2 regions of the Phytohabitans sp. LZ39 genome follow, and region 1 is predicted to be linked to the other one. Evidence: riboswitches for the same ligand, from Rfam matches in the RefSeq annotation. Region 1 holds a riboswitch; the other holds the start of a gene.
The links. A riboswitch is a leader RNA that binds a small molecule or an ion and turns the genes downstream of it on or off. The one in region 1 is predicted to bind ZMP and ZTP.
Positions count from the first base shown of each region.

Region 1 (7,291 bases):
GTGTTCACGCTGATCCTCGTCGCGTCGTCGGTGACCTGCCAGTTCGGCGTCTTCGCCGCGGAGCGGGGCGACGTCCACTCGCTGCGTCGCTGGTTCACCCTCACGTTCGTGATGGGGCTCATCTTCGTGCTCGGCCAGGCCAACGAGTACCGCCAGCTGGTGCACGAGGGCGTGAAGATCAACGGCGACGGCTACGGGTCGATGTTCTACCTGACCACCGGCTTCCACGGCCTGCACGTGAGCGGTGGCCTCGTGGCGTTCCTCATCTTCATGGCCCGCACGACCATGGGCCGGTTCACGCCGGCGCAGGCGACCTCGGCGATCGTCGTGTCGTACTACTGGCACTTCGTCGACGTCGTCTGGATCGCCCTGTTCTCGATGATCTACCTGCTCCAGTGAGCAAGCTGTCACGTTCCGCCCGCTCGGTTCGTCCCATAGTTATGAAGGACATCTGGCATGACTTCTGACACCCCCGGCGGCCTGATGGCGCGGCTGCGCCGCAGGCGGTCACAACCGCGCGGCCGGGTGCGGCGGCGCCTGGGCACGGTGGTGCGTCTCACCCTCGCGCTGACGCTCGCCGGCGGTGTGTACGCCGTCTTCGCCCCGGGCCTGTCGGCCGACGACACGCCGCAGCTGTCGACCGCGGGCGAGGAGGGCAAGGCGCTGTTCGACCAGAGCTGCATCAGCTGCCACGGTCGCAACGCGCAGGGTGTGCAGGGCCGGGGTCCGAGCCTGATCGGCGTGGGCGCGGCGGCGGTCGAGTTCCAGGTCAGCACCGGTCGCATGCCGATGGCGCGGCAGGAGGCGCAGGCGCCGCGCAAGCCGTCGATGTTCACCGACGACCAGACCCGCCAGCTCGCCCAGTACATCCAGGAGCTCGGCGGCGGTCCGCAGGTGCCCGACGGCGACCTGCGCGCGCCCGACGGCGACGACGAGGCGATCGCCCGCGGCGGCAACCTCTTCCGGATCAACTGCTCGTCCTGCCACGCGTTCGGGGGTGGCGGCGGCGCGCTGTCGTCCGGCAAGTACGCCCCTGACCTGAGCAAGGCGACCGACCGGCAGCTCTACGCCGCCATGCTGACCGGCCCGCAGAACATGCCGGTCTTCGGTGACAACCAGCTCACGCCGGAGCAGAAGAAGGAGATCATCTCCTACGTCCAGGAGTCCCTGAAGCAGGACAAGGACCCGGGCGGCTGGGGCATGGGGCGCTTCGGTCCGGTGACCGAGGGTCTCGCGATCTTCCTGGTCGGCATCGTCGCTCTGGTGTTCGCGGCTCTCTGGATTGCGGGGAAGTCATGACCACGGATACACACGCACACGGCCACGACGTCGAGCCGGAAGAGGTCGACATCGACGACCCGCGGCTGTCGCGGTTCGAGATCGTCCGCGAGGGCGCGCGGCGTGACGGTGTCGAGATCGTCCACTACGAAGACCCGTTCCCGCTCAAGGGTGGCAAGGCCGAGCGGCGCGTGGTCCGCACCGTCATGCTGTTCTTCCTGCTCACCGGCCTGGCGTCGACGGCCTTCATGGTCATCTACATCTGGTGGCCGTGGGAGTACGAGCTGGGCGCCAACAACAGCAAGCTCTACACCCCGCTGCTCGGCCTCACCCTCGGCATCGCGCTGCTCGGCATCGGCTTCGGCATCCTCCTCTGGGGCAAGAAGCTGATGCCGCGGGAGATCGCGATCCAGGACCGGCACGACGGCCCGTCCGACCGGGTGCAGCGCAAGCTGACCGGCAACACGATGGCCTACATCGTCGACGAGCTGGGCATCAAGCGCCGCAAGACGCTCGGCCTGGCCGCGCTGCTCGGCCTCGCCCCGGTCGGCCTCGTCGCCGCCGCCCCGCTCATCGGTGGCCTGATCAAGAGCCCGACCAAGGACCGCATCCTCTTCCGCACCGGCTGGGACCCGGCCGGCAACGGGGGCCGCCTCGTGCGGCTGACCCGCGAGGACGGCACGCCGATCCGGCCCGAAGACGTGAGCGTCGGCGGCCAGATGACGGTCTTCCCGGGCATCCCCGAAGGCGCCACCAACGAGCACGCCGACTCACCCACCCTGCTGATCCACCTGCGGGAGGACGACGCGGCGAAGGCGGCGAGCACCGCCAAGCCGGTCAACGAGGGCGCCCAGTGGCAAAACTTCGTGGCGTACTCGAAGATCTGCACCCACGCCGGCTGCCCGGCCAGCCTGTACGAGCAGGAGACCAACCGCCTGCTCTGCCCGTGTCACCAGTCGCAGTTCCTGATCACCGACAACGCCCGACCGATCTTCGGGCCGGCCACGCGTAGCCTGCCTCAGCTGCCCATCGAGGTAGACGAGGAAGGGTTCTTCGTGGCAACGTCCGACTACAAGGTGGCTGTTGGGCCAGCATTTTGGGAGCGGCCATGAAGCGCCGGAAGGTAGACGTCAGCGCGGTGCCCGCCAAGGTGGCCGGTGGGCTGGACGATCGGTTCCAGGCGGCCACACCGCTGCGCAACATCCTCAACAAGGTCTTCCCAGACCACTGGTCGTTCCTGCTGGGCGAGATCGCGCTGTTCTCGTTCATCGTCCTGCTGCTGACCGGCACGTTCCTGACGTTCTTCTACGACCCGTCGCTGAGCACGACGACGTACGACGGCAGCTACGCGCCGCTGCGCGGCGTCCACATGTCGCAGGCGTACGCGTCGAGCCTCAACCTCTCGTTCGACGTGCGCGGCGGCCTGATCATGCGGCAGATGCACCACTGGGCCGCGCTGACGTTCATGTCGGCGATCGTGGTGCACATGTTCCGGATCTTCTTCACCGGCGCGTTCCGCAAGCCGCGTGAGACGAACTGGATCATCGGCTCGCTGCTCTTCTGGATCGGCTTCCTGGCCGGCTTCACCGGCTACTCGCTCCCGGACGACGCGCTTTCCGGCACCGGCCTGCGGATCGCCTCGGCGATCATGCTGTCGATCCCGGTGATCGGCTCGTGGGTGACCACGTCGATCTTCGACGGCGAGTTCCCCGGCCACGTGATCATGGGCCGTTTCTACATCGCGCACGTGCTGCTCATCCCGGGTGCGCTGCTCGCGTTGATCAGCGTCCACCTGGGCCTCGTCTTCAAGCAGAAGCACACCCAGTGGCCCGGCCCCGGCCGCACCGAGCACAACGTGGTCGGCGAGCGCTTCGTGCCGCGGTACACGATCAAGCAGGGCGGCTTCTTCATGATCGTCTTCGGCGTCATCGCGCTGATGGGCGGTCTGTTCCAGATCAACCCGATCTGGCTCTTCGGCCCGTACGAGGCGTACACGGTCTCGGCGGCCAGCCAGCCCGACTGGTACGTGATGTTCCTGGACGGCTCGACGCGGCTCTTCCCGGCCTGGGAGATACGTTTCGACCTCTGGGGCTGGGGTGACGGCTACACCATCCCGCCGATCTTCTGGCCCACGGTGGTGTTGCCTGGCATCTTGACGATGCTGCCGCTGGCCTATCCGTTCATCGAGGCCAGGCTGACCAAGGACTACCGGGCGCACAACCTGCTCCAGCGCCCCCGCGACGTGCCCGCCCGCACCGCGCTCGGCGCGATGGCGATCGCGTTCTGGGTGGTCCTGACGCTCTCCGGCGGCAACGACGTGATCGCCGACAAGTTCCACATCAGCCTCAACGCGATGACCTGGGCCGGCCGCATCCTGCTGCTGCTCGCACCGCCGATCGCCTACTACGTCACCTACCGGATCTGCCTGGGCCTCCAGCAGCACGACCGCGAGGTGCTGGCACACGGCGTGGAGACGGGCATCATCCGGCGGCTGCCGGACGGCCGGTTCATCGAGGTGCACCAGCCGCTCGCGCCGGTCGACGAGCACGGGCACGGCAGCCTCGAGTACGCCGGCTGGGTGGTCCCGAAGAAGATGAACCGGCTGGGCGCGCTCGGCCCGGCCATCCGCGGCTTCTTCTTCCCGATCGAAAAGCCGGCCGAGGCGCCGGTCTCCCCCGGCCACCCGCCGGTCACGGCCGCGCCGTCCACGGACCGCGAAGAGATCACCAAGTAATCGCCGTACTTCCCGGGAGGCCGCGGTCCGCGTCAGCGGGCCGCGGCCTTTTGGCATGATGGACCCACGTGCGACTGGCGGCACTGGGATGGGTCTCACCATCGGGGAGCCTGCGTCGCGGGCGCCGACCGCCTGGGTGCCCGCGCCGAGGAGCGCGCATGTCCGCCCGACTGTTGCCCGGCGCACCCGTAGCCGAAGCCGTCCTCGCCGAGACCGCCGCCGCGGCCGCCGACCTCCGCGCCCGCGGTGTCACGCCCAGCCTGGCCACCATCCTTGTCGGCGACGACGAGGCCAGCGCCGGCTACATCCGCATCAAGCAGCGCCAGGCCGCCGAGCTCGGCTTCGCGTCGCCGCACGAGCACCTGCCGGCCACCGCCACCCAGGCCGACCTGGAGCAGGCCATCGGGCGCTTCAACGCGGACCCGGCCGTGCACGGGCTGCTCGTGCAGTACCCCGTCCCGGCCCACATGGACTACGACGCGGCGCTTCAGCGCATCGACCCGGACAAGGACGTCGACGGCATGCACCCGCTCAACATGGGTCGGCTCGCGGTCGGCCTGCCCGGCCCGCTGCCGTGCACGCCCGCGGGGATCGAGGCGCTGCTGGCGCACTACGAGATACCGGTGGCGGGGCGCGAGGTCGTGATCCTCGGCCGGGGCGCGACGCTCGGGCGGCCGCTGGCGATGCTGCTCGCGCAGAAGCGGCCGACAGCCAACGCGGCGGTGACCGTGGTGCACACCGGCGTGCCCGACTGGGACCGGTACACGCGGCGGGCGGACATCCTTGTCGCGGCCGCCGGCGTGCCGGGCATCATCCGGCCGGAGCACGTCCGGCCGGGGGCGGTGGTGGTCGGTGCCGGCGTGCGGTACGAGGGGCGGCGGCTCCTGCCGGACGTGGACGAGGCGTGTGCGGAGGTCGCCGGCGCGATCACCCCTCGGGTGGGCGGGGTCGGGCCCACGACGGTGGCGATGCTCTTCCGCAACGCGGTGCGCGCCGCCGCCGTTCGAACAGATGGCCGACACGCCGGCTAGCCTCCCCCACTTCGGGTCCTCGCCGTGGCACGTTGAAGAACTACAACCGGGTAGTTCCCGCTTCCAGTGAGCGAGCTCGCGAGCGAACCATTGGGCTCAGTGGTGACAAACGACGCTGCCGCCACAACCAGACGGCCGTAGCAGAGGAGAGACCCGTGCGAGAGATGCACTGTGCTACCTGTCAGGCCGAGATGCCGTTCGAGGCACTGCCCGTGTCCGCCGAAGACGACGGCGCCGACGAGTTTCCCGAGCTGGTCTGCACCGGCTGCGGCACCGCCGTGGTGGTCGCGCCCTTCACCCTGCGGGTCTGGCTGCGCGGCCGGGGCACCGCGATCGCCCCACAGCAGCGCAGAGCGGCCTAGAGCGCCGCACGCTATATCGGTAGACCCGCGCACGCTCCTGGGCCACCGTGGCCCTTGTGAACGACGCTGAGCGGCGGGTCTGGGGGCGGCTCCCCGACGGCACCCGCGATTCGCTGGCCGCGCTGCCGGCCTCCGACCTCCAGACCTTGCTGCTCTCGGTGGCCCGGATGCGCGCCTCCCGGGTACGCCCGCCAGACCTGCTGCGCCGCTGGCGCGAAGACCGCTTCGTCCGCCCCGCCCCCAGCGACCCCCGCGCGCTTGCCGCCCTGGAAGCCCGGATGTGGCGGCGGCTGCCCGCCGACTTCGAGGGCGTGGAGCTGTCGCCGGTCGTGCCGCTTGGCACGTGTTCGGCGGTCACGCCGCAAAGCCAGGACCGGATCGTCTCCACCGTGCGGAGCGCCGAGGTGGTCAGCGACTCCACCAACGCGCTCGCCATCGAGGCCGCCGACCGGCGACTGCGCCAGCCCGCCGGCGGCGAGGTGCACCTCGCCGCGTGCCACCGCATGCTGCGGGCGCAACGCTTCCCGGCGGGGTTCGGATCGCATTTCCGCCTCTTCACGCTGGTCTCCAGCGCCCGCGACACCGGCTCCGGCGCTACCGAGGCGCGGCTGCTGGTCCGCCACCTGAGCTACTGGCAGAGCGTCCTGCCCGCGGAGGCCAGGCCGCGGCTCATGTACACCGTCTTCGACAGCCCGGTGCTCCGCGACCGGATCGACGACACCGTGGCACCCGCCGTGCACATCGTCGAACAGCCCGACCGGCAGCACGGCCGCGGCTACTACGTCGACGGGGCCGTCCGCATCGCGGCCGGAGACGGTGACGAGATCGGCGACGGCGGCTTCACGACCTGGACCGCGCAGCTGATGGGCAACGCCAAGGAGCGCTGCCTGGTCTCCTGCGTGGCCACCGAGCGGCTGGCCACCATCCTCGGGCCTGAGGTCGCCTAGTGCTCGGCGGTGCGGCGGGTGCCGGTGTAGTACTCGAACAGCAGGCCGCACGTCGCGGCGGTGACCGCGATCATGCCGGCCACCAGCAGCCAGACCATCCAGAACACCAGGCCGAGGCCGGCCACCGTCGCGGCGAGCGCGAGGCCGAAGGGCCAGTAACTGCCCGGGCTGAAGAATCCGATCTCGCCCGCGCCCTCGGCGATCTCGGCGTCCGACCGGTCTTCCGGCCGGGGGTCGATGCGGCGGGACACGAACCAGAAGAAGCCACCGCACATCGTCGTCAGCAGGGCGGAGAGCAGCAGCGCGATCGTGCCCACCCAGTCGAGGCCGATGTCGTACCAGGTCCACCACGCGTAGACGGCGCAGGCGACGTAGAGGAACACCGACACGACGGCGAAGATCTTGTACTCGGTCTTCATCGCGCTGTCCTCATTCTCCGCCGGACGGATTGAAGTTCGAGACGTTGCGCTTCGTTTCGAACGGCTCGGTGGTGGTCGCCAGCGGCTCCTCACCGATCGAGGTCAACGCCTCCTGCGTCGTGGCGCCATCCCGCTTGGCCTGGAGGAACCGCTCGTACTCGTCCGGCGAGACCACGCGCAGCTCGAAGTTCATCATCGAGTGGTAGGTGCCGCACAGCTCGGCACACCGCCCCACGTACGCGCCCTCCTGGTCGATGCTCGCGACCTCGAAGACGTTGCGCACGTTGCCGGGGAAGACGTCGCGCTTGAAGAGCAGCTCGGGCACCCAGAACGAGTGGATGACGTCCTTGCTGGTCTCCTCGAAGCGGATCGGCTGGCCGGTGGGGAGCACGAGCACCGGGATCACGTCGCTGGAGCCGAGCGTGGAGGCGACGGTGTTGGCGTCTTCACCCTCGCCGTCGCGGTAGTTGAACTGCCAGTTCCACTTGAAGGCGACGACCTCGACCACCACCGGGTCGTC
Region 1 covers NZ_JCADBM010000020.1:42,802-50,092, forward strand. The annotation lists gene ctaE (aa3-type cytochrome oxidase subunit III) at 1-399, shown strand, start outside; gene qcrC (cytochrome bc1 complex diheme cytochrome c subunit) at 457-1,299, shown strand; gene qcrA (cytochrome bc1 complex Rieske iron-sulfur subunit) at 1,296-2,390, shown strand; gene qcrB (cytochrome bc1 complex cytochrome b subunit) at 2,387-4,012, shown strand; ZMP/ZTP riboswitch at 4,075-4,157, shown strand; gene AC5L36_RS32050 (bifunctional 5,10-methylenetetrahydrofolate dehydrogenase/5,10-methenyltetrahydrofolate cyclohydrolase) at 4,171-5,043, shown strand; gene AC5L36_RS32055 (hypothetical protein) at 5,208-5,405, shown strand; gene AC5L36_RS32060 (hypothetical protein) at 5,462-6,352, shown strand; gene AC5L36_RS32065 (cytochrome c oxidase subunit 4) at 6,349-6,771, opposite strand; gene ctaC (aa3-type cytochrome oxidase subunit II) at 6,782-7,291, opposite strand, start outside.

Region 2 (7,291 bases), on a different contig from region 1:
GACCGTCCCCGGCCGCGAGCTGTGGATGTCCATCAACGTCTCCCCGCGCGAGCTCTCCGCCGCCGACTACGTCACGCGGGTCAAGGCCGCCCTGGCCGAACGCGAGGTCTCACCCGAGCTGCTCGTCGTTGAGGTGGCCGAGTCCCGCCTGTCCAGCGACGTGGCCGCGGTGGTCACCCAGCTGGCGGCGCTCCGCTCACTGGGCGTCCGCACGGCCCTGGACGACTTCGGCGCCGGCCAGGCGTCGCTCCAGCAGCTCCGCCGCCTACCCGTCGACCTCCTGAAGATCGACGGCTCGATCATCGCCGCACCCACCGACCAGCTCCCGGCCGACCTACAGGGCCACAGCCGCCCGCTGATCGACGTGGTCGCCGACCTGGGCCGCCGGCTTGGCGTGGAGATCATCGCCGAGGGCCTGGAGTCGATGTCCCAGATCCGCCAGGCCCAGGAGGCCGGCTGCGGCCTGGGGCAGGGCTTCGCGCTGGCCAGGCCAGCACCGGCCGAGCGGGTAGAGGCCTTCCTCGAAGAACATCGCGCGCCGTCCAACTAGCTTTGGGCTACCGCGACGTCCGTCGTGGTCGCTCTCCGTTGCTCCCGCGGCCTCACCCGTCCGCTGTTGGTTGCGGTTACCGCGCCTCCGGCGGGGCCTCGGGCTCCGGAGGGGCCGTCTTGCTCGTCGTCGGCCTGTTGCGGTCTTGGTGGGCGGTTGCGGCACGGGCTCGGCTTCGCACGCTGGCCGCGGCTTGAGGGTTGGCCGGCTGCGGTGGGGTCATGATCGCTTGGTCGATCTACTTGGGCCGTCTGTGGCAGCGCTACGAGAAAGCGACAAACGGTCTAAAGGTGGCGGCGAACGTGTCCCGAAGTTTCGCATGGGTCGTATGGTTATGTGTGACGCGGCATTTATGCGAAGTCGAGCTGTCGAAACCACCATGATCAACTAATCTTGGGTCAGGCATCCCGCCATTCGCGGAAATGTGCTCAGCATTTGGACGCCGCCGTGATCGTTAGCCCTACAGCTATGTGACACGCCGAGGATAGTGCGGATTTTGGGCTAACGATCATCGCGGCGCGACCCCTACTTCGAAGCTCCTTAGATGCGCAGGAGTGCCTCGACGAGCTGACGGTAGACGCGGAGTTGGGCGCGCATCGCGGAGCGGTCGGCGTAGGTGCGGCACAGGATGAAGCCGCCCTCGAACGTGGTGTAGAGGTGGTCGGCAAGGGCGCCGACGTCGATGTCTGTGTCGGGTCGGCGGGTGGCCAGCGCCGCACGTAGCAGGTCGGCCACGGCGTCGCGCCAGACGCGCGTGGCCTTGGCGACCTGGTCGTTGATCTCGCCGCCGGTGAACTCGCGCTCCGCCAGCACCGTGGCGTACAGGCAGCCGCTCTGCTCCGCCATGAGCTCGTCGGCGCCGTCCTCGTAGTGGCGGATGAACGCCACCACCCGCGCGGCGGGGTCCGTGATGTGCGCGGTGGCGGCCAGGCCGGCGTCGAGGTGGGCCAGGTCGGCCGCCACGTAACGGGCCACGAGCTGGACCGCGAGGTCGGTCTTCGAGCTGAAGTGGTGGAAGAAGGCGCCTTTGGAGCTGCCCGCCTCGGCGATCACCTGGTCGACCGACGTGGCGCTGTAGCCCTGGTCGGTCACGAGCCGCTCGGCGACGCCGAGGATCCGCTCGCGTGTCGCGTTCCCGTCTCTTGGCACAACTCGGTTGTACCAGACCGCTTGGTCTGTTAGAAACAGACTGATTAGTCTGTTACGGAGGGAAGCCATGTCCGCCGCCGCACTGCCGCAGATGTCCGGGCATCCGATCGTCACCGACGGTGGCCTGGAAACCGACCTCATCTACCACCACGGAGCCGACCTGCCGGACTTCGCCGCGTTTCCGCTCGTCGCCGACGACCGCGGGCGGGAGCTACTCACCCGCTACTACGGCGAGTACGTCGACATCGCCAGACGGGCCGGTGCCGGGCTCCAGCTGGAGACGCCGACCTGGCGGGCCAGCCAGGCCTGGGGCGACCGGCTCGGCTACTCGGCCGACCAGCTTCGCCGCGCCAACCGCGAATCGGTGACCATGCTCAAGAGACTGCGCGACGAGGCCGGCATCGACCCGCTGCTGATCAGCGGATGCCTCGGGCCGCGCGGAGACGGCTACGTCGCGGGCGAGGCGATCGACCCGGACGACGCGGCCGCGTACCACGCGCCACAGATCGAGGCGTTCGCCGAGGCGGGCGCCGATCTAATCACCGTCCTCACGCTGACCGGCACCGGCGAGGCAATCGGCATCGTCCGCGCCGCGCGGGCGGCCGGGTTGCCGGTGGCCGTGTCGTTCACGGTGGAGCGCGACGGGCGGCTCCCGGACGGCACGCCGCTGTCCGCGGCCATCATCGAGGTCGACGCCGCGGGCGGGCCCGACTATTTCATGGTCAACTGCGCTCACCCCACCCACATCGGGCCGGGCCTGACCGACGGCGGCGACTGGCGTTCCCGCATCGCCGGACTCCGCGCGAACGCGTCGACCCGCAGCCACGAGGAGCTCGACGCCGCGACGGAGCTGGACGAGGGCGACCCGGCGGAGCTGGCCCGCGCACAGGACGAGCTGCGTCCCCGCCTGCCGAGCCTGTCCCTCGTCGGCGGCTGCTGCGGCACCGACGCGCGCCACGTAGCCGCGATGTGGGGTGATGTCGGAGGCTCCGCCTAGGGTGCGCCTATGTCTGACGAACCGCGGGTCGACGAGCGGCACCCGGCCGCTGTGGTGACGGAGATGGTCGCGCGGGTGCTGGCCCTCGCCGAGACGTGGACGGCGTGGGACGGCAAGCCGCGGTCGGTCGACGACCGGATCTACACGCCACACAAGGCCATCCGCCGCGTCGCCGACCACCTCGTCGACCACCTGGCGCAGATCGAGGCGCAGCGTGCCGGCGTGCCTCCCATCCCCGATGCCTGGCACGCGTCCGCGTCGACCACGCCGGCCGACCTGGCGATGTTCACCGCCGAGGATCTCGACGAGGCGCGGAGCCGGCTCACGCGGCTGGCGCAGGTGTTCGACGTGCGGCTGAGGGCCTTGACAGAGGCCGAGCTCGACCGCCGCCCGGGCGGCGCCTGGTCCGCGCGGCAGATCGCCTTCCATCTGGAAGAGTCGCTGTACTACGCGAACGCGGTCGGCGACCTGAGCGGCTGAAGAGGGCATGAGGAGACGCCATGACCGCCGGGCGGCGGCCATGGCGTCTGGAAAGAGCGATCAGGCCTTGTAGCCGGGCATGGGGTAGGACGTGAGCAGGTCGCGGACCTCGCCCGCGATCCGGTCGAGTGCGCTGTCGTCTTCCTTCACCGCGGCCGTGACGGCCTCGTCCATCCACGCGGCGACCTGCGGCATCTGTGCCTCGGTCAGGCCGCGCGTCGTCAGCGCCGGTGTGCCCAGCCGGATGCCCGACGGGTCGAAGGGCTTGCGCGTGTCGTACGGAACGGTGTTGTAGTTGAGCTCGATGCCCGCCCGGTCGAGGGCCTTGGCCGCGGGCTTGCCGCCGATGCCCTTGCCGGTCAGGTCGGCGAGGATCAGGTGGTTGTCGGTGCCGCCGGAGATGAGGTCGAAGCCGCGCTCGATCAGCGCCGTGGCCAGGGCCTTGGCGTTGGCGACCACCTGGGCGGCGTAGTCGCGGAAGGCCGGCTGGGCGGCTTCGCGGAGTGCCACCGCGATGCCGGCGGTGGTGTGGTTGTGCGGGCCGCCCTGAAGGCCGGGGAAGACGGCCCGGTCGATGGCCTTGGCGTGCTCCTCGGTCGTGAGGATCATGGCGCCGCGCGGGCCGCGCAGGGTCTTGTGGGTCGTGGTGGTGATGACGTCGGCGTGGCCGACCGGGGTCGGGTGGGCGCCGCCGGCGATGAGGCCGGCGATGTGGGCGATGTCGGCGGCGAGCACCGCGCCGACCTCGCGGGCGATCTCCGCGAACGCGGCGAAGTCGATCGTCCGGGGGATGGCCGTGCCACCCGCGAAGATCACCTTGGGGCGCTCGCGGCGGGCGAGGTCGCGGACCTCGTCGAAGTCGATCAGGCCGGTCTCGCGGGAGACGTTGTAGCTGACCGAGTTGAACCACTTGCCGGTCGCGGAGACCGACCAGCCGTGGGTCAGGTGGCCGCCCATCGGCAGCGACATGCCCATGACCGTGTCACCCGGGCTGAGGAACGCCAGGTACACGGCGAGGTTGGCGGGCGAGCCCGAGTACGGCTGGACGTTGGCGTGGTCGACGCCGAAGAGCGCCTTGGCCCGCTCGATCGCGAGGGTCTCGATCTGGTCGACGAACTGCTGGCCCTCGTAGTAACGCTTGCCGGCGTAGCCCTCGGAGTACTTGTTGGTGAGGACCGTGCCGCTCGCCTCGAGCACCGCTTCGGAGACGTAGTTTTCCGAGGCGATCATGCGCAGCTTGTCGTGCTGGCGCTCGGCCTCACCCTCGACGAGGCGGGCGAGCTCAGGGTCGGCGGCGGTCAGGTGTGGGATTGCTGGCTCGTGCACGGCGAACTCCTGGCATGTCGACGATGACCGGCACCCAGGCGCGCGGTGCCGCGATCGTGGTCGCTCCCCGGTGGTCTCTTCCACCTCAACGAACCCTGTCGGAAAGGGTTCGATGCGCCAGTCGCGAGTACCCGATGAGCTTAGCGAACACCTCTCGAGGCGTGGTGAAGGCGCCGGCTACCGGCTGGCGGGTGCGGCCGTGCTGCCCCGAGGCGTGAGGTGGGCGGTCTCGTCCTGGTACGCCCCGATCGGCCGGCCCTCGATCGCGGCCAGGAGCTGGCGGGCCGCGTGTGCGCCATACGCCGGGATGTCGCGGCCCAGCGCGGTCAGCGGCGGGTGGGTGAGCTGGCACAGGGCCGAGTCGTCCCAGGCCACGATCGACAGGTCGCCGGGCACCGCGAGGCCCATCTCCTGCGCCACCGACAGGCCCGCGATGGCCATCACGTCGTTGTCGTAGATGATCGCCGTGGGTCGGCCGGCCGAGCTGAGGAAGCGGCGGGTGGCGCGGGCGCCCTCCTCGCCGGTGTAGTCCGAGGGCACGGTCAGCGACTGCTCCAGCCCCAGCCGCTCGGCCGCGTCGAGGAACGCCTGCCTGCGGATCTCGGTGTGCAGCAGCCCCGGCAGGCCGCCGACCCGCGCGATGCGACGGTGGCCGAGCGCCACGAGGTACTCCATGGTCTCCACCAGCGCCGCGGCGTCGTCGGCCCAGACGCTGGCCAGGCTGCCGGTGTGGCCGGGGCCGCCGATGACGACCGCGGGGAGCTGGAGCTCCTCCAGCACGGGCACGCGCCGGTCGTCGACCCGCAGGTCGCAGACGAACACGCCGTCCACCCGCCGCTCGCCCCACCAGCGCCGGTACACCGCGATCTCGGCATCCGGGTCGGCGACGACCTGGAGGGTCAGCGCGTACGACCGGGCCGACAGCTCCGCCTCGACGCCGCTGATCAGCTCCATGAAGAACGGCTCGATGCCGAGGATGCGCGCCGGACGGCACAGGGCGAGGCCGACCGCGTTGGCGGTGGCCCCGGAGAGCGCGCGGGCGGCGCTGTTGGGGTTGAAACCGATCTCCTGAGCTATCGCGATGATGCGCTGCCGGGTCGCCTCGGAGACGCCTGGCTGCCCGTTGAGGGCGTACGACACGGCGCCTTTGGAGACTCCGGCACGCCGCGCGATGTCAGCGATGGTGGGTCGCTTCACGGGCGCTCCTTAGTCACAAGCCGTCCTACGCTACCGCGCGCCCAGGTCAGAGCGGGTCTGCCGCAGGACGCTTGTCCGGTTAAGTGACCTTCAAATTACAGGTTGATCTAGGCGTTAACACGCCATTGACACTGTCTGAGGCCGGCCGTACCGTGTGCCTACTCAACCGGTTCAGTCAACACTCATCAATGATGTGGCGCTAGTCATATGTGGAGGCACTTATGCGTACGCGATTGGCGGTCGTCACGGCCGCGGCCGCGATAACCGCTCTGGTCGCCGGCTGCACCACCTCCTCCGGTGGCGGAGACGAGCCGGCGCAGGACGCCGAGGGTCCCGCCACCCTGACGTTCTGGAACACCGGCACCGACGAGGGCGCCCAGGCGCTCCAGGTCGCCGCGGACAAGTACAAGGAGTCTCACCCCAACGTCACGATCAAGGTGCAGGCGATCTCCTGGGACGACGGGCACGCGAAGGTGCTCACCGCCGCCACCTCCAAGACCGGGCCGGACATCATCTCCGGCGGCATGTCGTGGGGCATCGAGTTCGGCGAGCTGGGCGGCATGATCGACCTCAACAAAGAGGACATCGGCGACATCAAGGCGAAGACCCAGCCCGAGGTGCTCAAGTCGATCACGTCGCAGGACGGCTCGGTATACGGCGTTTCTCTGGACAACGCGTTCTACCTCCTCTACTACCGCCCCGACCTGCTCACGAAGGCCGGGCTGAGCGGCCCGCCGAAGACGTGGGAGGAGCTGACCTCGGCGATCACCAAGCTGAAGGCGGCCGGCGTGAAGACCCCGCTGGTGGAAAACTGGAGCACCTTCGAGTGGCTGCCCTGGTTCAACTGGCTCAAGCAGGCCGGCGGCTCCCTCTACGCCGACGACTGCTCCAAGGCCACCATCGACAGCGAGCAGGCGGTGCTCGCCACCACCAAGTGGGCCGAGCAGTACAAGAAGTTCGGCGTGCCGAAGGCCGCCAACGACTCCGCCGCGGGCCTCGCCAAGGGCGACGTCGCCATGGCCATCGACGGCTCCTGGGTGGTCAACGGCATCGACACCGCACACCCGGGCCTCAAGGGCAAGTGGCAGGTCGCCGCTCTCCCGACCGGTCCCGCGGGCGCCGGCACGTTCGTCGGCGGCCGGATCATCGGCGTGATGTCCTACTCCAAGTTCCCGAAGGCCGCGGTCGACTTCATCAAGTGGCTGTACACGGACGAGGCCATCCAGCTGGTCCAGAAGGAGACCTTCAACAAGGGCGGTGAGCTGTGGCTCTCGCCGCGGCCGGAGCTCGTCGACAGCCTCAACGCCACCGACAACGTGAAGCAGACGCTCAAGACCACGATGGAGACCATCAGCGGCCCGCCCAACTGCAAGGGCTGGGAGATCAGCGGCTCCGAGGTGACCAAGAAGCTCCAGTCGGTCGTCAACGACAACGTCGACCCGAAGAAGGCGCTCACCGAGGCCGCGACCATCATGAACAACAACCTCAAGTAGGGCCCGTGGCCACACCGACCACCACCGCGCCGGCGCCGGGTGCGCCGGCCGCGGGGGCCAAAGGTCCCGATCGGGTACGCCGGGTGAAGCGCTCGCCCG
Region 2 covers NZ_JCADBM010000010.1:19,909-27,199, forward strand. The annotation lists gene AC5L36_RS20020 (putative bifunctional diguanylate cyclase/phosphodiesterase) at 1-550, shown strand, start outside; gene AC5L36_RS20025 (TetR/AcrR family transcriptional regulator) at 1,091-1,699, opposite strand; gene AC5L36_RS20030 (homocysteine S-methyltransferase family protein) at 1,767-2,696, shown strand; gene AC5L36_RS20035 (DinB family protein) at 2,706-3,176, shown strand; gene glyA (serine hydroxymethyltransferase) at 3,237-4,502, opposite strand; ZMP/ZTP riboswitch at 4,528-4,637, opposite strand; gene AC5L36_RS20045 (LacI family DNA-binding transcriptional regulator) at 4,680-5,699, opposite strand; gene AC5L36_RS20050 (extracellular solute-binding protein) at 5,921-7,192, shown strand; gene AC5L36_RS20055 (carbohydrate ABC transporter permease) at 7,198-7,291, shown strand, end outside.
Region 2: it holds a riboswitch for ZMP and ZTP, as region 1 does, so the genes downstream of both, glyA (serine hydroxymethyltransferase) here and AC5L36_RS32050 (bifunctional 5,10-methylenetetrahydrofolate dehydrogenase/5,10-methenyltetrahydrofolate cyclohydrolase) in region 1, are expected to answer to the same signal.